4 regions of the Virgibacillus kekensis genome follow, and region 2 is predicted to be linked to each of the others. Evidence: predicted binding sites of a transcription regulator. Region 2 holds the regulator's gene; each other region holds the start of a gene.
What was found. Region 2 encodes LexA, which represses DNA repair genes until DNA is damaged. Its sites were predicted from a motif close to CGAACATATGTTCG; they were not measured.

Region 1: the regulator LexA is predicted to act here: its motif matches at 3,215-3,228, upstream of ACFO3D_RS13355 (YhjD family protein).
Region 3: the regulator LexA is predicted to act here: its motif matches at 3,417-3,430, upstream of ACFO3D_RS18925 (WYL domain-containing protein).
Region 4: the regulator LexA is predicted to act here: its motif matches at 3,001-3,014, upstream of ACFO3D_RS03795 (YolD-like family protein).

Annotation. Positions count from the first base shown of each region.
Region 1 covers NZ_JBHSFU010000007.1:205,155-211,078, reverse strand. Annotated here, with positions in the region: gene addB (helicase-exonuclease AddAB subunit AddB) at 1-1,081, opposite strand, end outside; gene lepB (signal peptidase I) at 1,730-2,284, opposite strand; gene ACFO3D_RS13360 (TVP38/TMEM64 family protein) at 2,374-3,048, opposite strand; gene ACFO3D_RS13355 (YhjD family protein) at 3,247-3,636, shown strand; gene ACFO3D_RS13350 (competence protein ComK) at 3,584-4,111, opposite strand; gene ACFO3D_RS13345 (hypothetical protein) at 4,256-4,411, opposite strand; gene ACFO3D_RS13340 (fatty acid--CoA ligase family protein) at 4,533-5,924, opposite strand, start outside.
Region 2 covers NZ_JBHSFU010000003.1:359,539-365,462, forward strand. Annotated here, with positions in the region: gene ACFO3D_RS03195 (hypothetical protein) at 199-414, opposite strand; gene ACFO3D_RS03200 (YjcZ family sporulation protein) at 870-983, shown strand; gene lexA (transcriptional repressor LexA) at 1,839-2,462, opposite strand; gene ACFO3D_RS03210 (YneB family resolvase-like protein) at 2,750-3,388, shown strand; gene ACFO3D_RS03215 (DUF896 domain-containing protein) at 3,538-3,771, shown strand; gene tkt (transketolase) at 3,865-5,865, shown strand.
Region 3 covers NZ_JBHSFU010000004.1:1,183,363-1,189,286, forward strand. Annotated here, with positions in the region: gene ACFO3D_RS09850 (sulfurtransferase TusA family protein) at 1-39, shown strand, start outside; partial or broken gene ACFO3D_RS09855 (DsrE/DsrF/DrsH-like family protein) at 44-178, shown strand; gene ACFO3D_RS09860 (MBL fold metallo-hydrolase) at 195-1,319, shown strand; gene ACFO3D_RS09865 (sulfurtransferase TusA family protein) at 1,347-1,574, shown strand; gene ACFO3D_RS09870 (sulfite exporter TauE/SafE family protein) at 1,622-2,407, shown strand; gene ACFO3D_RS09875 (rhodanese-like domain-containing protein) at 2,453-2,818, shown strand; gene ACFO3D_RS18925 (WYL domain-containing protein) at 3,459-3,668, shown strand; gene acsA (acetate--CoA ligase) at 3,865-5,580, shown strand; gene ACFO3D_RS09885 (NO-inducible flavohemoprotein) at 5,696-5,924, opposite strand, start outside.
Region 4 covers NZ_JBHSFU010000003.1:482,083-488,006, forward strand. Annotated here, with positions in the region: gene ACFO3D_RS03775 (histidine phosphatase family protein) at 1-275, opposite strand, end outside; gene ACFO3D_RS03780 (DUF6501 family protein) at 439-645, opposite strand; gene msrB (peptide-methionine (R)-S-oxide reductase MsrB) at 689-1,648, opposite strand; gene vrrA (VrrA/YqfQ family protein) at 1,734-2,180, opposite strand; gene ACFO3D_RS03795 (YolD-like family protein) at 3,042-3,371, shown strand; gene ACFO3D_RS03800 (YozE family protein) at 3,783-4,004, opposite strand; gene tatC (twin-arginine translocase subunit TatC) at 4,017-4,781, opposite strand; gene tatA (twin-arginine translocase TatA/TatE family subunit) at 4,855-5,034, opposite strand; gene tatA (twin-arginine translocase TatA/TatE family subunit) at 5,055-5,258, opposite strand; gene mobA (molybdenum cofactor guanylyltransferase) at 5,406-5,924, opposite strand, start outside.

The DNA of each region.
Region 1 (5,924 bases), on a different contig from region 2:
TCAGGTCATGGTACATTTCGGTCTGCCGGATAAACACCGCAATGTCTTGGAACCGGTAACCTTCCTCTCGCACGAGCCGCAAAATTTCCTGGGCAGCACCTTCCACCTCGGCCCTTGGATGAACTGCTTCGGCAATCTGAATCGGGACATCCCCTTCCATTTTTGGTGCTGGGCGAACGTCAAAGTATTTTTCCAGATGAGCCAGATACGGACGGTCACTGAACCTCCCATTCTCTGGGTGAAGTAGTGTTGTCTCTTCTATTTTTATATTATTCTCGCGGGCAATCATCAGAAGCTGCTGGAAAGTTTCTTTTGGCTGAAAGAATAAATCAAGCTCCGGTAACTCCTGCTGATCGATACTGTCACCAGCAAGCGCAATCGTCACATTGTTGCATTTTTTCATTAATGCTTCAATTACGGCCATCTCTTGCGGGGAAAAGCTGTGAAAGCCATCCAGATAGACTTCAGCATTCTCAAGCAACTTTGCATCTGCTGCTTTTTCAGCAAGCAGCTGCAGCTGATCCTCGCTGTCGATATATTTCCCCTGCAGGGAGCGTACGAGATTTTCGTATATGTACGCCAAATCCTTGAGCTTATTTGTCAGCGCAACTTCACCGGATTCCTTATGAACGAACCGGTTCATCTGTTCAATTTGCATGTACAGCATGTCAGGGGTGATGCGGTACCGTTTGAATTCGGTAATCATCGTTTCAACCTGAGACAGAAAACCCTGTTTTTCAAGTGCTTTCTGGAAGACGTTCCATTCAGATTCCTTTTCTTCAATAATCTTACGGAGCATCATCTGAATCCCGACCGAGCTGATGAACTGCCTGGTGCTCCCGCCCGTCTCCTGCAGTACACGCCATGCGAGCCGGGAAAAGCTTACTACTTGTGCACGGATGCTTCCCTTAATGTTTTTATCTTTGAACAGGGCGTACTCTTGCTGAAATGTCATTTGGTCCGGGACGATATAATATATTGGCGGTCCCTGTGGATTTTCGACGAGTTTTGCTTTAATCTCATCGAGCGTTCGGCCGCTCTTGCCGGTGCCGGCCCTTCCTATCAAAAATCGGATCCCCATAAGTAAAATCTCCCCATTTTATAATAAAAGTACAATCGTATGTTCTATTTCACAGTAAAAAAATAAGATCTTTTCATGGCTTTACCTCGCGGTTGATATAGAGTGCGATGTAAAATCATAGCTCCGCTGCGGAAATACATTACGCTTTCACCGCTCCGGGTGCAAGTCCAACATCTGTTCAAGCTAAACCTCTCACAGTGTTTCCTTTGCCGCCGGGCACGGCTTCAGCTTCCTCGCGGAAAACCACCGCCGCAGGGAAAGAAGGAAGGCCGACTAAAAACGGGCAATACGCTCAGGCGCCGGCATCCCCCATTGAAGGGCGCTTTTCCCGCAGGTGTCGACTGCCCTTCGCTCCAATCAACCTAAAACAAAGCACTATTCTTTTGTGATTTATAAATAAAAATCAACAAATGTTATAGGTAAAAAAGCACAATATCAGCGAAGGAAATACACGAAGACTCCAACGGGAAAGCGAAGACGTTGAGACCCCACAGCGAGCGTTCTCTGCGAGCGAGGAGGCTCACCGCGAGCCCGTGGAAAGCGTAGTGTATTTCCGTAGCGGTATACTACGTCGCAGTTTATAGTTTTTGTGTCAAAAAAATAAAACCCTCTGTCTCTATTTTAGCAGAGAAAGAGGGTTAATTATAGCTATTTGCCGAAGCTTAGCTGCATTTGTGAGATTGGCCAATATTTGGCATCGACTTTTCCGACAAGCTTTTTGACCGATACGAATCCGAATACCCGACTGTCCAAACTGTCCCGTCGGTTGTCGCCCATTACGAAGATTTTTCCTTCCGGGACACGGGATTTTCCAGTGACTTCTTTTAACGTAAAATCATTGGTGAACGGCCCCATTGTATACTCCCTTTTCTTCAGCGGTTCAAGAAATGGCTCTTCCACATGTTTGCTGTTGATATAAAGCTTGTCATTTCTGTATTCTATTTTGTCACCAGGAAGTCCAATCACCCGTTTCACATAGTCTTCCTTCGAGTTGGCATGGAAGACTACCACATCAAACCGGTCTACGTCAGTCAGGTCATAGGCCAGCTTATTGACCATCAGCATATTTCCATCATAAAGAGTCGGCTGCATTGACTCCCCGTCAACAATATAACTTGCGAAGAAAAATGATCGAAAAATAAATGCCAGCGCAATTGCCAGGATTACGACAGGGATTATTTTGCCAAAAAAACGTTTATTCATAGTACTTTCCTCCAGGGTCTGTCAGCCAATATCGGCGTTTGGCGATTTTCTTCTTCCATTATGCCCTTTTTGGATAATTTTTAATCTCTTCAAGACTGCTTATGTTCTGTGATTTCTTTGTCATGGTCAGCGATTTCTTTGAGTAACGATTTCCGTTGGAATCGCCGCTCGATATATTTTCCAAGTACCCAGAACAGGACAATACAAACCCCCACTACAATCGTCTTTACCGGTTCTTTGGCAAATGACATAATACTGGAGCCTACATACGCTATGGAAAAAATCATTACTGCCTTTCCTAGCAGCACTGCCAGGATAAACTGCTGGATGCTTATTTTAGAAAGCCCTGAGACGATGTTAATAACCGACGATGGCGAGAAAGGAAAACACATTAATAAAAAAAGTGGTCCAAACCCATGCCGGTCTACCCAAGCCGTGACGCGATGGACCTGTTTGTTGCTGCGGATTATTCGGAACAACCGTTTATTTCCAAGCTTCCGTACTAATAAAAAAACCAGTATAGCACCTACACTTGAGCCCGCCCATGACAATAAAAAACCTTCCAGTAACCCATACGCTGCAGCATTCGCAAACACAAACACTACTAGCGGCAGGAACGGCAGAAATGCTTCACTGAATGGCAGCAGTATCCCGGGTAATGGACCCAAATTTTCGTATTCACTAAGTAGCTGCATGATATATTCGTCAAGCCTGTCTTCTTCAAGCATGAGTTTGATGTTAGCTAAAATACTTGAAAGATCCATGTAGAAGTCTCCTTAATCATCCTATAACCATTATATACATTGTTACCTTACTTTATTTTATTGTAAACATACCAATCTGCATAGCGGAACAAACTTTCAGCCTCTTTCATTTCACATCAGATATTTTTAGTGTATTTTTTATACATTTTAGCATATAATAAATTATAGAACATTTGTTCGATTAACGGAGGGAGTATCATGCGCTATCTGGATGAAGAAGAATTGCAGCTTGCATCAAGGTTTTTATTTCTGTCGATGGCAATGGTTGTGATCCAGCAAGACCTTCAGCACATCCAAAACGGAGCTTTCAGAATAAAGGAGCCTTATTCCGAGCTGCTGGAAAAAATGAACACCGAAGCAGCGAACGAGCGCAGGGGGCTTCGGAAGAAAATGCTGAATAAGGATATCAAGGTCATATCTCTCAATAAAAATGATTCCTTTTCATCATTTCTGTTTCTCTGCCGGGGACGGGAAGAAAAGCGGAATTATTTTAACCCAGCAATCCGCAAAAAGGTGGAAAACATTTTACGGGAGCTTATGCAAAAGGCTCTGCAACCATATCAGCATCATGCTTCCGCAAATAACTGATCCGATTATCAAGCAGGTATCTGTACTGAGCCGTGCGCTGAACCTGATTCAGCATGGATCCGTATGAAACGGATAGAAGCACCGTTTTACCGTTTTTGAAAATAATTTCGGTTGAGCGATTCGGGCCAGGGCCTTCATTCACCTGGTCGATATACGAATGGGCAATCCAGGAACACTTGGAATTAGTGGGTGAAATGGTTGGGAAAAAATACATGCCGCTTCCAGGATCAACCGCGATAGGAGCCTTGTGGGTAATACCGCATATTCCCCTGGTTCCATCCTGTCTGCCACGGAGACTGCTCCCGAAAAACTTGCATGCATTATTGATGATTTTAGTTGGGGTATGACGCACAAAATATTCGTTTTGTTTTTCCAAGATACGAGTGACGGGATTTCCATTTTCATCGTACTGGGCGATTACTGCCATGGTGAGGGGTGTGACTTCATGTGACGGGTAATACAGGTCATCAAACATTGATAGTTTCATCCTTTCAAAGATGAAACGAAAGAGGCGTAACTATAATCTACCAAATTTCGGGAAAAATAGATAGAAGAAGTTTTAATTTTCTACAAATAATTATCTTAGTTCACAAATTAGACACAAGTAGGATGCTGGTAATCATTCCTGTGGTTCAGTGGATGGCTGTTTTTCGTTATTGCTGTACTCTTCAGTTGAGGTATCTATTTCCTGTACAGCTCCTTCATCAACGGATGCATGAAAATCAGGGTTGAGCAGGGTAAATGTTGCCAATTCGGGATTGTTATTCTTTTTCATAGTAGTCAACTCCTTTTTTATCTAGTATTGACTAACTATGTGAAAGATTATACTTTTTGGTTGTTGTCTAAAATGCAAAAAGCACCCCGGGGTTTCATCCCGGAGTGCTTCAAGAAACAATTTATTGCGCCACTTGTTCGCCCAGATTTTTGCGAAGGATTTTTCCTGTTGTATTTTTAGGGAGCTCATCCATAAATTCAATTTTCGCGGGAACTTTATATTTAGCAAGGTGTCCTCGACAGAATTCGAGCAGTATTGCCTCATCTAGCGCAGGGTCTTTCGTTACTACGAATGCTAAAACGGACTCACCTGTTTCAGGATACGGACTACCAATTACCGCAGCTTCGGCCACAGCTGGATGGTCATAAAGAATTTCCTCGACTTCACGCGGGTAAACATTGTAGCCGCCAACAAGAATCATATCTTTTTTACGATCGACAATGTAAAAGTAGCCTTCTTCGCCCATCCGGGCCATGTCACCAGTGAAGAGCCAGCCGTCCTTCAGCGTGGATGCTGTTTCTTCATCTAACTTGTAATAGCCTTTCATCACATTAGGACCGCGAACGATCAGTTCACCTACTTCGCCAGCAGGTACTTCTTCGCCAAGCTCATCGACAACCTTATTTTCAACGTTCATAATGCTTTTCCCTATAGAACCCGGCTTGCGAGGCTGGTCAAGTGGATTAAAGCATGTAACAGGTGATGCTTCAGACAAGCCATAGCCTTCTGAAACCTTCACTTTGAACGCCTTTTCAAATTCTTTTAGCAGCGCGACCGGCATGGAGGCCCCACCTGAGATGCAGATTCGGATGCCCGAAAAGTCAGCCTTACTGTCGGCAGCACTCTGGAGAAGATAATTGTACATAGTAGGGACACCAGCAAAGACGGTTGCTTGATGTTCGGTGGTCACCCTGAATACTTCCTGTGGTGAAAACTTCGGCATAATCAGTATGGTTCCCCCGTTCATCAATGGGGCATTCAGTGCAACAGTCAAGCAGAAAACATGGAACATCGGCAGGGCGGCGATAACCCGGTCGTCACCGCTTATTTGCAGATAATCAGCCGTATCCTTCGCGTTGGAATATATATTTTTATGGGAAAGCATTGCTCCTTTTGGTTTTCCGGTTGTCCCGGACGTATATAAAATAATGGCGGTGTCCTCGTCATCCATCGTCGGGGCGTCCAATTCAAGGCTTCCAACCTGAATCAATTGTGTAAACGGTTTCAATTTTGCGGACAAACTGCTCCCCTCAAACGATACCTCTTCCCCACTTTCACAGGCTATGTAATGTTCGATGCCAGGCACTTGATCAGCGATTGCCTCAAATTTTTTAAGCAGGACGTCCATTGTAATGACTCCCTTAACGTCCCCGTTATTGAGAATAAACGTAAGCTCTGATGGCGTGTACAGCGAATTAATCGGTATAACCACCGCTCCGATCCGAAGTGCGCCATAAAGACTGATTACATAATATGGGCTGTTTCCCAAAACCAAGGCAATATGATCACCCTT
Region 2 (5,924 bases):
GGAGGCCCCTGGATAAGGGGGCCAGACCATGGAGGTAAATCTTGCTGTACGTTAAGTATGTGCCGATAAACTAATGAATATGCACAAAAAAAGACCCCTGCCATATCGGTAGGGGTTAATAAAGAGAAGAGTATATCATTTGGCTTCACGTCTAAAAGTATCTGTAAATTAAATTGAATTTATACAAGAATCCTCAGCTTAATTGGCAGGAACATTCTTCACTATTCTATATTTATCCCATCTTTGTTCTACTAGCCCTTTTTGAATTAAGTTATGTATATTTTCTCGGACTAGCTCATCTTTATTAACTTCCTCAACTTTAACCGGGCGTGGATAGTGCTTTTCCAGTTCAAGCAATATACTTACTTCAACAAGGTTAAGTTCATTCCTGTTTGCAGCTTCTAAAATGTTCATTCTTCTCTACTCCTTTAAACTTTTAAGAGTGTACCATATAAATTTTCTATATTAAAATTATGGAATCCATTTTACAGTATACCCGATTTGTTTAGCACTTTAACGTAAAAAAGACCTCTTACAAAGAGGTCAAAAAGTTAACCTTTCCTACTAGTGCATTATTCAAAAGATAAAAAGATGGTTGGACATGTGTTCTTTTTAATTAGCATATTTTTCAAGTCACTTATTTTAAATTTTAAACCCTACAAATGGGATGACTAGAGGGATGAATTAAATTTTATGTGGTTCTATTTGCATTACGAAGAAATTACTAATAAGGAAGGAGAAATGAAAAACGTTGAGTGGTTAAATTCGAAAGGCTTAAGCCTGTTTTGGTTTTCATCAGGCATACATAACAAACTATGTCCGCTATAAAACATACAATACTGTACAAAGGGAAAAGGAGGTGGAATTGAATGAGTCACGGAGGCATTTTTGATGACAATGGTTTCGTACTGCTTGTAGTTCTGTTTATCCTCCTGATTATTGTAGGATCCAATTTTCAGAAGGGTGGCTATGGTGGCTACTAAACCCAAGAAGGAATTGCCCCAACCTGAATAGCCCATAATTGTTCAAAAACCTCCCCTTTCCTCCGCCTTAATTGGTGGGGGCTTTTTTTTATGGACCAAACATATAATCTCCCAGCCACGCAATGAAAATGATTGCCAAAATGTAACTGCTAGATTAGACTTAACAGTTTTTGCTTGATAGAATTGAACACTTTTTCACCACTAACCCTTCCAACCATGAAGGAAAATTATTTAGGAGAAATGGAACCTGTAACTGAAACTTCATGGATAGTGTTCTTTTACCATTTTAGAGAGAGGCATATTTAGTGGAGTATTATTATTTGGTTTTGCAGAAATAGTTAATCTACTAGATAAATCACGTTCCTCATCAGATCGCGCATCCCGGGCAATCGAAGAAATGAGAGCGCATTTTGTCCCTACTATTAGTAAAACTGAACCAGAAAAGCAAAAGGAACCAGTCCCTGTGAGTAAGGCCGAGGCTATTGAACAAGAAATCGAGGAAATCAGAAACAACCCTAGGTATAGTAATGATATGAAAAATGCCATGATCGCTACAGTTAAGCAAAGAGAAGGAATAAAGTAAGGGGATGTAAAGGAGGGTGAGATGGTCACCCTCAGAACACCCCACAAACACCCCAACAATAATGATAATGGATTATTTTATTTGATAACTGAAAAATAACTTCCTTATTATACAGCGGTTTTTGATTTACGTTTGATAACGCTTGAAACCATAGTATAGAATTAGAACTACCATTCACCCTTGGGAAAGAGAACAATACCTGTCCACTTATTAATAGGAATCAAAAAAGACTTCCGTCACTATATGATGGAAGTCTTTTATTATGGATTTTATTAATGAATTGTACGAAACAAACCAATCACTTTTCCCAGAATGGTAACATTCGGATAGATGAGCGGCTCCATCGTAGCATTCTCCGGTTGCAGACGGATATGGTCTTTCTCCTTAAAGAAACGCTTAACGGTTGCTTCATCTTCATCAGTCATTGCTACGACGATATCACCGTTCTGTGCAGTGTTCTGTTGCTTAACAATTACCATGTCCCCATCCAGAATTCCTGCCTCTATCATACTTTCACCTTCAATGATCAGGACAAACAAATTATCATCTGGCCCGGCACTCGATTTTGGTAACGGAACAAATTCCTCTATATTTTCAACGGCAGTAATCGGTATACCAGCAGTAACTTTACCTATGACAGGAGCGTATCTTGCTTCCTCTTTTGGAATATGGCTTTCTCCTGAAAGGTCCAGCACCTCGATAGCCCTAGGCTTGGTAGGATCCCTGCGAATATATCCCTTACTCTCAAGCCGGGCTAGATGGCCATGTACAGTAGAACTGGAGGCGAGGCCAACAGCTTCTGCTATCTCTCTTACCGAAGGCGGATACCCCTTTTGATTAACCTCATCTTTAATATATTCAAGTATTGCTTCCTGCCGTTTAGAAAGTTTATTCATCTATCAAACACCTCGCGCATAGGATTTATTATTAATGATAGTTTACCATTTACAGGTAGTAAAAGCAAACATTCGTTCGAGAAAACTGTTGACAGGACCATATGTTCGTATATAATAGTAAGTAACAGAAATCGAACAGGGGTTCTTATAATTTAGGGAGGACTGATTTATATGTTTGAAAAAATTACTAAAACGGACGTTTTCTACTTAGTTGCTTTCGCACTGGCGCTTGCATTTTTATATTTTTCCATGGTAACCAGTGCATAAAAGATTGAGGAGCGGTATAAATGAACGCAGTCATATATTGCCGGGTAAGTACCGACAAAAAAGAGCAGGAGACATCATTATCAAGGCAGTATGAGGAATTGAATGCACTCGCTGCTAGACATAATATTACGGTAGTTGACTGTATCCAGGAACAGGAAAGTGGATATGACATTGACAGAGATGGTATTTTCCGGATGCTAGAACATTTTACTGAAAAAAGAGCAGATTGCCTGCTTATCCAGGATGAAACCAGGCTCGGTAGGGGAAATACAAAAATAGCATTGTTTCATCAGCTCCAAAAATTAAATGTAAAAATTTATACAGTGCTTGAGGACGGAGAACTGGAAATGTCTGAATCGGATTCGATGGTTTTGCAGATTGTGGGGATTGTTGAGGAATATCAACGTAAAATTCATAATACAAAAATTAAGCGAGGCATGAGGAAAGCAATGGATAGAGGGTATGACCCCAGTGTAAATCTTTCTAATCGCGGACAAGCACCAGGCAGGGGTCGGAAAGATTTTCCGATTGAAGAGGTTATACGAATGAGACAAAATAAAATGACGTTTGAAGAGATAGCAAAGACACTGAACGGGCTGGGATACAATATTTCAAAGGCTACAATTCATCGCAGATATCGGGAATTCCGTAATACTTGAAACAAAATCCGAGGAAGAGTAATATTAAAAAGCAAGAACAGTATGCTGTTCTTGCTTTTTTCTATTAGGAACTGAAAAGTATATTTATCTGACTCTGTGCAATAAAAAGGTTTGAGACCTTGCTTAAAAGGTATCCGGGAGGTATTTTAATGATTTCCAAAGAGAAGCTGGAAAGGATAAATCAGTTGGCTAAAAAAGCTAAAAATGATGGTCTTGATGAAAAAGAAAAAGAAGAACAAAAAGAATTGCGAAAACAGTACCTTCAGAATGTCCGTAAATCTTTTAAAAATCAGTTTAAATCCATGACAGTTATGGACCGTGAAGGTAATGATGTTACCCCTAAGAAAGTGCGGGACCTACAAGATCGCAATAAGAAACACTAATTAAACGTTTTCGGTTATTGCTTGTGACAGTTAGCGTTTCATTATAGAATATAAAAGGATATTATCAACTTTTAGCTCGAAAGGAGAATAATTTTGTCTCAGAAAATCGAAGAACTATCTGTAAATACAATCCGAACATTGGCTATTGATGCAATTGAAAATGCAAACTCAGGCCACCCAGGTCTGCCAATGGGGGCAGCACCAATGGCTTACACGCTATGGACGGATTTCATGAATCATAATCCTAAAAACTCAAAATGGTTTAATCGTGACCGTTTTGTATTATCTGCAGGTCATGGTTCCATGCTGCTGTATGGTTTGCTGCATCTATCAGGATACGATGTAACAATAGATGATCTTAAAAACTTCCGGCAGTGGGATTCCAGAACACCTGGTCACCCGGAGGTACACCACACAGATGGGGTGGAAGCAACAACTGGTCCACTTGGACAAGGTTTAGCAATGTCTGTAGGTATGGCGATGGCTGAAGCACACCTGGCAGCAAAATATAACCAGGATAACCTTCCAATAATCGATCACCATACATATGCCCTTGTCAGTGACGGGGATCTTATGGAAGGAATTTCTCATGAATCGGCTTCACTAGCGGGACATCTTGGTCTCGGCAAGCTGATTGCATTGTATGATTCAAATGATATTTCTCTTGATGGTGAATTAAACCGGGCTTTTTCCGATAATACGGAAGAGCGGTTTAAAGCATACGGCTGGCAAGTTCTTCGCGTGGAAGACGGTAATGATCTTGATGAGATTAGAAAAGCAATAAGTCAGGCACAGGACAATACCGAGCAGCCAACGCTCATTGAAGTTAAAACAGTAATTGGATACGGTTCTCCAAATAAGTCTGCATCTGCTGCTTCACACGGTGCTCCTTTAGGATCAGATGAAGTGCAGCTGACAAAACAGCAATATAAATGGGAACATGAGGATTTTGAAGTTCCTGAAGAAGTTTACACAGATTTCGAACAGAAAATCGTGAAGTCAGGTAGCCATGCTGAAAAAGAATGGAATAAACTTTTTGAAACCTATAAAGAAAAGCACCCTGCTCTTGCTGGAGAATTGGAACTGGCAATCAAAGGTGAATTGCCAAAAGGCTGGGAAAAAGACCTGCCTGTTTATGAAGCGGGCAAGGATTCCAGCGCAACACGTGCTTCGTCCGGCGAAGTATTAAACTCAATTGCAAAATCAGTTCCATATTTCTTTGGCGGCAGTGCTGACTTGGCAGGCTCCAATAAGACAACTATAAAAAATGAAGATGATTTCTCCCGCAAGAATTATCAGGGCAGAAACATTTGGTTCGGTGTTCGTGAATTTGCTATGGCCGCTGCCATGAATGGAATGGCTCTTCATGGTGGAGTTAAGCCGTACGTTGGTACATTCTTTGTATTTAGCGACTACCTACGTCCTGCTGTACGCCTTTCAGCTATAATGAATGTACCGGTAACCTATGTATTTACCCATGACTCAATCGCAGTAGGGGAAGATGGTCCGACCCACGAACCAGTTGAGCAGTTAGCTTCCTTCCGTGCAATGCCTGGTTTATCAACTATTCGACCGGCAGATGGTAACGAGGTTCAGGCGGCATGGAGACTGGCAATGGAGTCAACAAACACACCGACAGCCCTTGTACTGACACGCCAGGGACTACCTACCCTTGAAGGAACTGCCGAACACGCCTACGAAGGTGTCAAAAAAGGCGCTTATGTTGTTAGCCCAGCGAGTAAAGAGACGCCTGATGCATTGCTGTTGGCAACAGGTTCAGAGGTTCAACTAGCTGTAAAAGCCCAAGAGGAACTTAAACAAAAGGGTATTGATGTTTCTGTTGTAAGTATGCCATCATGGGATCGCTTTAAGGAACAGAATGATGAATATAAAGAAAAAGTACTTCCTTCAGCAGTCAAAAAACGTCTGGCGATAGAAATGGCTTCCCCATTTGGTTGGGACCGTTATGTTGGCAGCGAAGGCGATATCCTTGCAATCGATAGATTTGGCGCTTCAGCCAATGGTGAAAAAGTCATGGAAGAATACGGTTTTACAGTGAATAATGTAGTAAAACACGTTGAAAAATTATTCTAGCAGACAGATGGCCCTTCTTATGAGGGTCATCTTTTTCTGTAAGCAGAGATTCTGTAGAT
Region 3 (5,924 bases), on a different contig from region 2:
ATGGCTGAATGGCAAGGGCCAACAAATAAAAACAACTAGGAGAAAATTAATTGCCTGCCAGATGACCATGGATGTAATGAACCTTGAGAAAGATGCATTTGTCGAAGGAATTGAAGTTGGCGGAGCTGCGTCATTTATTGATTATGCAAAGGATGCAAATATCTCATTTCCATTTTAAACAGGAGGGGAAATGTATGGCTAAAACAATAACAACCAATGAATTGGCAAAAAAAGTTGTTAATCACGAAGAAACTTTGATTCTAGATGTTCGGAATACAGATGAGTTTGATAATTGGAAAATTGAAGGCGGAAAGGTTGAGTTGATCAATGAACCATATTTTAACCTGCTTGAAGGCATTGAACCAGTAGAAGGTAAACTCAATAAAGATCAGGAAGTTATCGTTGTTTGTGCAAAAGGCGGATCATCTGAATTTGTAGCGGATCTTTTGGAAGAAGCAGGCTATTCAAACGTATACAGCCTTGAGGGCGGAATGAAAGCGTGGAGTGAACACCTTGAGCCGGTGAAAATCAGTGAGCTGAAAGACGGTGGGAGTCTTTATCAGTTTGTTCGTCTGGGTAAAGGTTGCCTGTCATACTTTATTGAGTCTAACGGGGAAGCAGCAGTAGTGGACTCCAACCGTATGATTGAAAACTACGCGGATTTTGCGGCTAAAAAAGGAGTTAAAATTAAGCATGCGCTTGACACGCATTTGCACGCTGACCATATTTCAGGTGGTCGGCAGTTGGCTGAAAAAGCAGGGGCAACGTACCATCTTCCACCTAAAGATGCTGAAGAGGTAACGTTTGACTATGCACCACTTGAAGAAGGTAACGATATTACAGTAGGAAACACGACCATTACAGTACAACCGATTTATTCACCAGGTCACACTATCGGAAGTACATCTTTAATTATTGATGATCAGTTTCTTCTTACTGGTGATATTTTATTTGTTAAATCAATTGGACGACCTGATTTAGCTGGTAAAGCAGAGGACTGGGTAGGCGATTTGCGTAATACCCTTTACTCACGTTACAAGGAACTATCTGAAGATCTGATTGTTCTTCCTGCACACTATTCATTTGTAGAAGAATTAGGAAATGACGGAAGTGTTTCTGCAAGACTAGGTGATTTATACAACAAGAATGAGGGATTACAGGTAGAAAATGAGGATGCCTTCCGAAAATTGGTAACGGAAAATCTCCCGCCACAACCGAATGCTTACCAGGAAATTCGTGAAACAAACATGGGTAAAATCAACCCTGAAAATGAAAAACAAAGAGAAATGGAAACTGGACCAAATCGTTGTGCGGTTTAAGGATAAATAACTAAGGAGGAATTAATAATGGATGTAACAAAAGTACTGGATGCAAAAGGATTGGCATGTCCAATGCCTATCGTAAAAACAAAAAAAGCAATGAACGATCTTAACAGTGGTGACGTACTGGAAGTTCATGCAACAGATAAAGGTGCAAAAAGTGACCTTACAGCATGGGCGAAATCAGGCGGACATGAACTGCTGAAGGATACGGAAGAAGAGGACGTACTCAAGTTTTGGATTAAAAAGGGTTAAAGGAGACCCACTTATTGTGGGCTCCCTTTGTTAGGGGGAATCGAGCAATGGAATATAGCTTAATCTTTATTATTACAATCTTTCTAATTGGATTTGTTGGTTCCTTCATTTCCGGAATGGTAGGGATCGGCGGATCGATCATTAAATATCCAATGCTATTGTATATCCCTGCTTTAGTAGGTATTTCTACGTTTTCTGCGCACGAGGTTTCAGGTATAAGTGCGGTTCAAGTATTGTTTGCCACTATTGGTGGTGTATGGGCGTACCGAAAAGGCGGTTATCTAAATAAAGGTCTTATACTTTACATGGGAATCAGTATTCTAATCGGAAGCTTTATTGGCGGTTATGGCTCCCAGTTTATGACGGATGCAGGAATAAACTTTGTATACGGTGTACTTGCAACTATTGCTGCAGTAATGATGTTTGTGCCTAAAAAAGGACTGGATGATATACCGATGGACCAAGTGTCCTATAATAAGTGGCTTGCAGCCGGTCTTGCACTGCTCGTGGGTGTAGGAGCGGGTATTGTAGGTGCAGCCGGGGCATTTATCCTGGTACCAATCATGCTAATCGTCTTGAAAATACCAACCAGAATGACAATCGCAACATCACTCGCGATTACGTTCATTTCTTCGATCGGTGCGACGACTGGGAAGCTCCTCACTGGACAGGTACTGTTTATCCCAGCAGTCATTATGATTATCGCAAGCCTGATAGCATCACCACTCGGCGCAAAGTTTGGGCAGAAAGTAAACACCAAAATACTCCAATGGATTTTGGCAATTTTAATTCTCGGCACGGCCATAAAAATATGGCTGGATATCCTGGCATAATGCTAGAGACAGTATAGAAATAACAATTAGGGGAGAAGAGCCAAAATGGAATTAATTATACAAGTTGTTTTTCTGGCTGTGATTATCTGGTTTATTATGAATCGTTTCTTACCTGCGAAGGGGATAACGAATATAACAACTCAGGAAGCAAAGGATAAATTCAAGCAAAAAAATGAAATCCAGTTTGTGGATGTACGGACACCAGGTGAATATGGTGCCAATCATCGTAAACCGTTTAAAAACATTCCCTTGGGACAATTAGCAGGCAAGACAAAGGACCTTAATAAAAGTAAAGAAATTGTTGTGATTTGTCAGAGTGGGATGAGGAGTATGAAGGCAGCTAAAATTCTTAAGAAACAAGGGTTTGAAAAAGTGTCCAATGTAAAAGGCGGCATGAGCGCTTGGGTTTAAACATTGAATAAAGGGAAAATACCTGTGAATGCTCATATTTACGAAAGATCGCTTTGCAAAGGACAGGGTTTTAGTAAATATAAAAATTACGTTATGGTCTGCAGTTTTTATCAGTAAGGTCTTTGCAAAAAGAACCCATTATAGAAAAGGAGATGATTTATTGTGTTTCATTATACTGTCGAGACAAATAAATCAATGAAAGAGGCAATTGAATCTCTTGAGGGGAACTTGAAGGATGAATGGTAAATGACGAATCGATAAAGGAATTTGCAGCTGACATTGAAAATAGGTTAATAACATGTATTGATCAAACATGTATTGATCAATCTGTATAACTGAACGACAAAAAAATCTTCTCGAAGGAGCGATAGGGGTATTAAACTGCCCCTATCGCTATATTTTTGACTGATTTTTATTAAACTTTCTCATTAATTATGGGTTCTTTCGTATTTAGTTGGATTGGGACTAGGCCTTGCTATATCAACGTATGACAGCTATCCTTCATCGAAGAATGCTTTATTTGCAAGGGACCACGCCCACCGGTGTCCCTGTTTTTTTTGTCACAAAGTGTATGGTTCTCTTTTTTTGTGATATAATACGAACAAATGTTCCGATTAAGGGAGGTCATCGTATGAATAACATGGTTGTACAATCTCTAAAGACCAATAGTAAAATCGAGATTATCTACCTGGACAGCTCGAACAAGTTCTCTCAAAGAATCATCCGGCCAGTTAAGCTAAAGGAGAATATTGTTGTGGCTTATTGTTATTCCAGACGGCAAATACGTACGTTCCATATCGATAATATTATGTCCGCAGCCCCGCTACAGGGCAGGAACAGAGTTTCTTAGAAATGCTCCTTTCTTCCCATTCAGAATTTTTAGTGAGTAAATCACTTTAAAATTGTCACCAATTGTTCTAAAATAGAAATCAGTTACCAAAATGTTAAAACAATTTCATATAATTGCATATTTAATGCGATTGAATCGTACAAGTTAAATAGGGACTATTGTAAACGATTCCAAATACTTAGGATGGGGTGATTGTATGGACATGCAGCGCATTCCTGCACGAGATGGAGATTATAATCTGAAAAACTATGACAAAATGCGCGATTCTTTTTCATGGGACGAGGTAAAGAAAAACTTTAGCTGGAATGAGACAGGTAAGGTAAATATTGCATATGAAGCAATTGACCGGCATGCGGAAAATCCGGATAAAAAAGATAAAGTTGCCTTACTCTATTCCTCTCCTGACCGCGAGGAACAGTTGACGTTTGATGATCTCAGCAAGAAAAGTAATCAATTCGCAAATGTGTTGAAAAAATATAATGTGAAAAAAGGTGACCGGGTATTTCTATTCCTTCCTAGGAGTCCTGAGTTTTACGCGTCGTTCTTTGGAATTTTAAAGACAGGTGCAGTGGCTGGTCCGCTATTCGAGGCGTTTATGGAGCAGGCCGTCCGTGACCGTTTGCAGGACAGTGAAGCGCGGATGCTCATCACCACACCTGAATTACTTGAACGTGTACCACAAGAAGACCTTCCTGACCTGGAGAATATTGTTCTGGTTGGAGACCATAACGAGTCTTCGGATAAATACATTGATTATCATAAAGAAATGAGCGATGCATCAACCGATTTCGATATTGAATGGGTTGATCTTGAGGACGGTATGGTTATTCACTATACATCCGGATCAACCGGCAAGCCTAAAGGGGTTTACCATGTCCATAATGCTATGGTACAGCATTATGCAACAGCTGAATGGGTAATCGACCTGAAAGAAGATGACGTTTACTGGTGTACTGCAGACCCGGGCTGGGTAACCGGAACAAGCTATGGTGTGTTCGCTCCATGGCTGCACGGTGTAACAAACGTAATCCGTGGTGGCCGCTTCAGTCCTGATGACTGGTACGGTACACTTGATAAGCATAATGTAACCGTTTGGTATACTGCCCCAACAGCGCTTCGTAAACTTGTAAGTGCAGGTGAGGATGTTGTGAAGAAATACGACCTATCCTCTCTCCGCCATATTATGAGTGTTGGTGAGCCGTTAAACCCTGAAGTTATTACGTGGGGCTTGAAAGCATTTGATCTGCGTATCCACGATACTTGGTGGATGACCGAAACTGGTGCAATGCTGATTGTAAACTTCCCTTCAGAGGAAATTCGCCCTGGCTCAATGGGTAAACCGATACCTGGGGTGGATGCGGCAATCGTTGATAATGAAGGAAATGAGCTGCCACCTAACCAGATGGGTAATCTGGCAATTAAAAAAGGATGGCCATCAATGATGCGCCACATTTGGAAGCGTCCGGAGAAATTCCAGAGTTATTTCATTAATGAATGGTATGTTTCCGGAGACAGTGCGTACAAAGATGAAGATGGATACTTTTGGTTCCAAGGTCGTCTGGATGATGTTATCAATACATCAGGCGAGCGGGTTGGACCATTTGAAGTCGAAAGTAAGCTGATCGAACACCCTGCTGTTTCAGAAGCTGGGGTTATTGGTAAGCCGGATCCCGAGCGAGGGGAAATCATCAAAGCGTTTATTACGCTGAATGAAGGATACGAGGATACACCTGAACTTCTGGAGGATATTCGTAAGTTTGTTAAGACCGGGCTGAGTGCCCATTCCGCACCACGTGAACTGGAAGTAAAAGATAGCATTCCAAAAACACGGAGCGGTAAAATTATGCGTCGTCTCCTGAAGTCATGGGAACTTGGCCTTCCGACTGGCGATACATCAACATTGGAAGAATAATAGAGAAAAGGGTGCCATTGATAGGCACCCTTTTTATATGTTACTTAACCCTCAATAGTTTGTGATGGACCGAAAAATTCATAGTTAATATCGTTATCAGCCACACCGAATTTAGTCAGGCTTTTATAAATAGCACGCATGAAACCTTTTGGTTCGCAAAAGTAAAAGGCAGCATTGGGCGTTGGAAGAAATTCAGATAGCCACTCGTAATCAATGTACCCTTTTTGTCATAAGCTCCCTGGTCCTGAATAGTTGGGTTATCATAAACGGTATAGGTATAGACATTACTGAATCGGTCAGCGATATCCTGTACAGTGGTCCGCATCGCATGTACATTTCCATTT
Region 4 (5,924 bases), 120 kb from region 2:
AGGACTTCCAGCCAATCATCTATAGGGTCCTCGCTGAGAATACGTTCTTTTAACCGATCGTCGACAGTAATATTCAACTTGTTCTTCTCTGCGTATGGTCTAATACTTTCAATTGCTCTTAAATAGGGACTGGATACAATCTTATCAGCTTCTATTCGTTTTTCCGCTAAAAAGTCTGCAAGCTGTTTCGCTTGTCTTATCCCGTGGCTCGTCAACGGCGAATCCTTATGCTGACCATCTGCAGAACAGTGTCGAATCAGGTAAATATTTTTCAAGATAATTCAACCCCTTATAGAAAGTATTGGCGGATATCCTAAAAACATTTCTAAATAGTAAATCAATTATATCATTTATCTGATAAAATAAAAACCTGATTGACAGATAAACGGTAACTTCTTTGACAAAAACAGCGCCATAAAAAATAACAGGCCATGCCTGTTATTCTACTTCCTTAAAATAATCCTTTTTGAAACCGCCAATACGGTTACTGTTATCAATAATAAAGTAGAACTCCTCCGTTTCATTTTTTACATCATACTGTTTCCCTGGAGTTAATTTATTATGAACAATAAATTTTTTCGCGTCGGCATGTACGCACTCTATCTTCTTCTGTGTTTCTCGTTCTTCCCAATTTAAATGGATCATCTTCTCACTCCATTCCAGTTTACATAATTATATTATGAACAACTTACTTAAAAAGATATAAATATCTTCCGTACCCCTTCTCTTCCATTTCGTCTCTCGGGATAAATTTCATTGCTGCAGAGTTCATACAATATCGTAAGCCGCCTTTCTCTTTTGGCCCATCATTAAACACATGTCCCAAATGAGAATCTGCGTTCTTACTCCTTACTTCTGTACGAAACATACCGTGCGAAGTGTCTGTTTGTTCCTCTACCTGATGTGGGTCTACAGGCTTGGTAAAGCTTGGCCATCCACATCCTGCATCAAACTTATCATGCGAGGAAAATAAAACATCACCTGTAATTATATCCACATAGATTCCTTCTTGTTCGTTGTCCCAGTATTCATTATCAAAAGGTCTTTCTGTCCCGTTTTCCTGAGTTACCTGATACTGAATAGGTGATAATTTTTCCTTCAACGTGGATTTGTCAGGACGGGTTTGCCACGTTTTTTTAATAAAGTCCTCCCGGCCTGACCCTTTCTTATATAATCGGTAATGGAATGACTGCTTTTTATAATAATCCTGATGATGCTCTTCAGCTCGATAGAAAGGTTTTGCAGGCAGAATCGGTGTAACAATCGGTTTGGAAAATTTTCCGCTTGCTTCCAAGTCTTGCTTTGACTGTTCAGCGATTTCCTTTTGTTCTTCATTATGATAAAAAATAGCCGTTTGGTAGGACTCGCCTCGGTCATTAAACTGGCCTCCGGCGTCCGTAGGGTCTATCTGCTTCCAGAAAAGCTTCACCAATTCCTCATATGGCATGAGGTCCGGGTTAAAGGTTATTTGTACAGCCTCGACATGCCCGGTTGTATCGGAACATACCTGTTCATATGTCGGATTTTCCACATCTCCGCCAGTATAACCAGATATAATATCTATCACTCCCGGACGTTCATCAAATGGTTCCACCATGCACCAGAAGCATCCACCGGCGAACGTTGCTTTTTCAGTTTGACTAGTCATTCTATACCTCCGTTTTGTGCAAGTTTATTTATGTCTCTATTCTTCCTTTTTTGGTACAAAAAATCAAGTCGTGTGCCTGAAATGGCTAAATGAACAATTTTGGAACTGATTCACCTATTTGACGGTTATCAGAAATACTCTCCTCATCTATACTGGATTCGAGCGAAAGCAAACTTTCATTCTCATCACTCAAATCGCCCACCCATTCATCATCTTCTACAGAGGCATCGTCTGAGTGATCGGTTTCGTTAAGTGCCTTCATTACCTGCAGCATGGTTGGAAGGTTCTTAACAATTGGGCCATATTGCTGGATTATCGGGACTGCTGAGTTAACTGTCTTCAGGATCCTTTGCAAATTATCCAGCTTCTGTGACAGACTTCCTATCCGGTCAGGTGTTAAAAACCCCTGTTGCTTATATGGTGCCAAAAATCCTTGACGTGGATGTGGCTGGTAATTAATCCGTCTTTCTGGTCGGTATCCCGCCGGAAAGACTTGATTATTCGGCCGCCGTGCCGGTGCTCCCCATATCATGATATCCTCCCCTTTATAAACCTTTTTCTAGGTTATTGTACGTAATCAACCATAAAGGGTGTAGGCATCAATCACTAAACCGCAAAAAAACCTTCACCTAGAGCGGTAAAGGTTTTTTAAATATTGTAGTTTGTGGCACAAAAACTATAAACTGCTAAGTAACAGCCGTACCTACTACTCTGGGCAACAAGGCGTTATTTTTATTTATTCGAATAGATCAAGATGAAGGAAAAATTCTTTTTTTAGCATAAAAAATCGGACTCCTGTCCGGTTAAGCTGTTTAGCGGACATAGATGACTCTATTTGTGGAGATACAGGAACAATATAGAGTTTTGCGGCCACCAAGTGATAGCTTGTTTTGATTAATTCATAGTAAATAAGGGCTCGTATGTCCGCTTAAAGGCGTAAAACTTCGCAGTTACACCAACTACGAGGTGAAGAGCAATAAAAGTTACGGGAAGATCTAAAATAATTAGCCTGTTATCTCTGCTGAGATAATAAATCCGATGGAACCAGAAAGAATAATCCCAAACACAATAGCTGAAAACATGTTATCCCCTTCTTTCCTATTCTTATACATCTATTATAATCCTTTTGATAACGCTTCACTCTTGTCAGGTATGACAACTTTATGAATGATTTCCCTGTTTTAGCAGTCATTATTTCCCGGGCAACCGCACGTTCTAACAGGTTCCAACATATTAGTGCGTTTTTTGCCGAATTTGGTTGAAACAAGGCGCTGTATTCATGTGTTTGATTTTTCAATTAATTAATCAAACGTTTGATTAATTTTTCTCGAAGCACATTTTTTATTGATTAACGAACCTATGTTCGTATATAATTAAAAATGAGGTGATTACAATGGAAAATGATCGGGGGACAATTAAGTGGACATCGTTAATGCTTCCGGAGCATGTAGAACTTCTTAAGGCGATGTGGGAAGAAGACCGAATAACAAAAAAGCCCCTTCTCGATCCCCAGGAAATTGAATTACTCAACGTCAAATTGCAGAATGCCTATAATAAACGTTCTGTCATTAATTTGACTTTCTATACCAACAAGGAAATAGTAAATCAAATCGGAGTTATTTCGAGAATGGACAAAAACAGGCAAAGTCTGTTGCTGAAAAAGCCTGACAATCAGAAAATCACTGTTCCATTTAGTGATATACTGGCTATATCGCCCGTCTGACCCCCTTCTTCCCTGCCCGATTACTGAAAATAAAAAAGTGGCTGGGACATAAGAAAAATTGAGAAGCCAAAGACGAACTTAAAATTTTAATATGCTTTTAAAGCAAGTATTAAGCGTAGTCAAAATACAAAGACTCCTGTGGGAATAGCACGAGCTGAAGATCCCGCAGGAAAGCGGCTTGACGCTTTCCGAGGAAGCTGAAGCCGTGCCCACGGCGAAGGAAACACTGTGACAGCTTCAGCTGGAACAGATGTTGGACTTGCACCCGGAGCGGTGAAAGCGAAGTATTTTGACGAAGCAACGATTTAAAATATTTTCTTCTCGACAAAAAATCCGAACTGATTCGAATTCTATCTTAGAATTCAAATCAATGTTCGGAATTTACTTTAATAAATAACTTTTTTCCCAGCCTTAATCAATTCTTTTCGTCGAATAGTTGTCCCAAAGCTTATCAAAGATAGATAGTGCATTTGGGAATGGACTGTTCCATTCCAAGTAACTGCTGATTTCATCATAATCACGAGAATGTTTAGGAAAGTCATGGTCATAAAAAATCCAGTCTGCAAGTCGACTGTAGTCGTCAGCCTGCTTCTTTCCCCGGTACGTCATCATGTAATGGTAAAAAGAACGCAAAATAATCCTCCTTTAAATCCCGCCATCGCTTTCCATAAATTCCTGATGCTTTTTTAGTCGTTTACGGTAAATTATTACGGACAGATAAATACTGATTTCATATAACACTATTAATGGTACCGCGACTGCAATCTGTAATATAAAATCAGGCGGAGTAATTACCGCACCCACGATAACTAAAATAAGGTACGCGTACTTTCGTGTTTTTCGCATAAAATCCGGGGTGAGAATTCCAAGGCTCGTTAGAAACATGGCGATAACAGGAATTTCAAAAAAGATTGCAAACGGAATAATTACACTGAACAAAAACTTAAAATATCTGTCATAAGTAAAAATCTCATTGAACATTCCATCATTCAGTGATAGAAGAAATGGAATGATCAACTGGATGAAAATCATATACCCAAATACAAGACCTCCGATAAACAGAATAAAGATAGCGGGGATATATAACAGAGTCGCCCTTTGTTCTCCTTTAGTCAGGCCAGGTCTGATAAACAGCCAGACCTGGAGACATAGAACTGGAAGCGTCCCAATAACAGCAACTAAGCCTGCCATAGTAATATAAACTGATACAGTATCGGTCAGGCCGGTAATACTTAGCGTGAAATCAAGATCCTTTGTGAAGAAATTAAAGATATCCTCGACATAAACAAACCCGACGACGAACAGCGCGATAAACACAATCGCTGTAACGATCAATCTGTTTCTGAGTTCAGATAAATGCCCTACCAAATTCATTTCCTTTTCATTTATATATTGCTTTTCTTCAGCCATTAGTTCACTCTCCCAGTACCTTAAGCACAAAAGAAGATGTAAGGTTAATTCCCCCTACACCTTCACAATTCAGTTATTTATTATCCTTTTTACCGGAATCATCGTCAGAAACGATATCCCGTGTAGCGTTTTTAAACTCTTTTAACGAACTGCCGACAGCTTTTCCTATCTCAGGCAGTTTGGATGGACCAAATACAATCAGGGCAATTACAAGAATTAGAATTAACCCGGGAATGCCAATATTACCAATCATTTATATCACTCCGTGCGTGCTTATTTGTTTTCTTTCCCTTTAACAATATCTTTAGCTTCTTTCACTTCATCTGCCGCATCGCCAGTAAGATCACGAGCGGAGTTTTTAAATTCTTTTAAGGTTGTACCAGCAGCTTTTCCTATTTCCGGAAGTTTCTTAGGTCCGAAGATCACCAAAGCAATTATTAAAATCAGGATAAGTCCTGGAAATCCTATGTTAAACATAACAGCACCTTCTTTATATGATTGAGTCTAGTATAATGTATTTGCTGACAGGAATACAGATTTAAATTAAAAAATACACACAAAGTTCATAGAACGCTCTCAATGAATCGATTTTAGTTTAACACGAACGTCTACGGGTTAACAACTTTAAAATTGATTTGCCTCTTCATACTGGTCCGGATAATTCATATTAAAGAAATGCCTGGATAGGGTTTCGTCCGGAATGTCTCCGAACTTTTTCGCATAATTGACATTTATACGGTCGAATAGACGTCGCACTTTCCGAATATCCTTATCCAGCAGTTCCTGAATTGGCGGAAGAGCATACTTGGTGTAAATGGCAGACAGCGGATGCATTTTGTCCGGATAGACTGGTATAACCGCGTCTGCATCCTCTAGTAATCCAAGCAGGTGTTCATATACAGAAGCATGAACAAATGGCATATCACAGGCTGCACATATGTAAACATCTGCATCCGTATTATACAAAGCTGATTCAATACCAGCCAAAGGGCCTTTCTCTTTATACCTGTCCGGATATACAGGAGTATTCAGGAAGCTATACGAAGCTGGGTTATTGGCAATTATACATACCTCGTCACTGCAGGACTTCAGCCGGCTTACAACATGTTGAATTACCGGTTTACCATTGAGTGAAAGTAATGA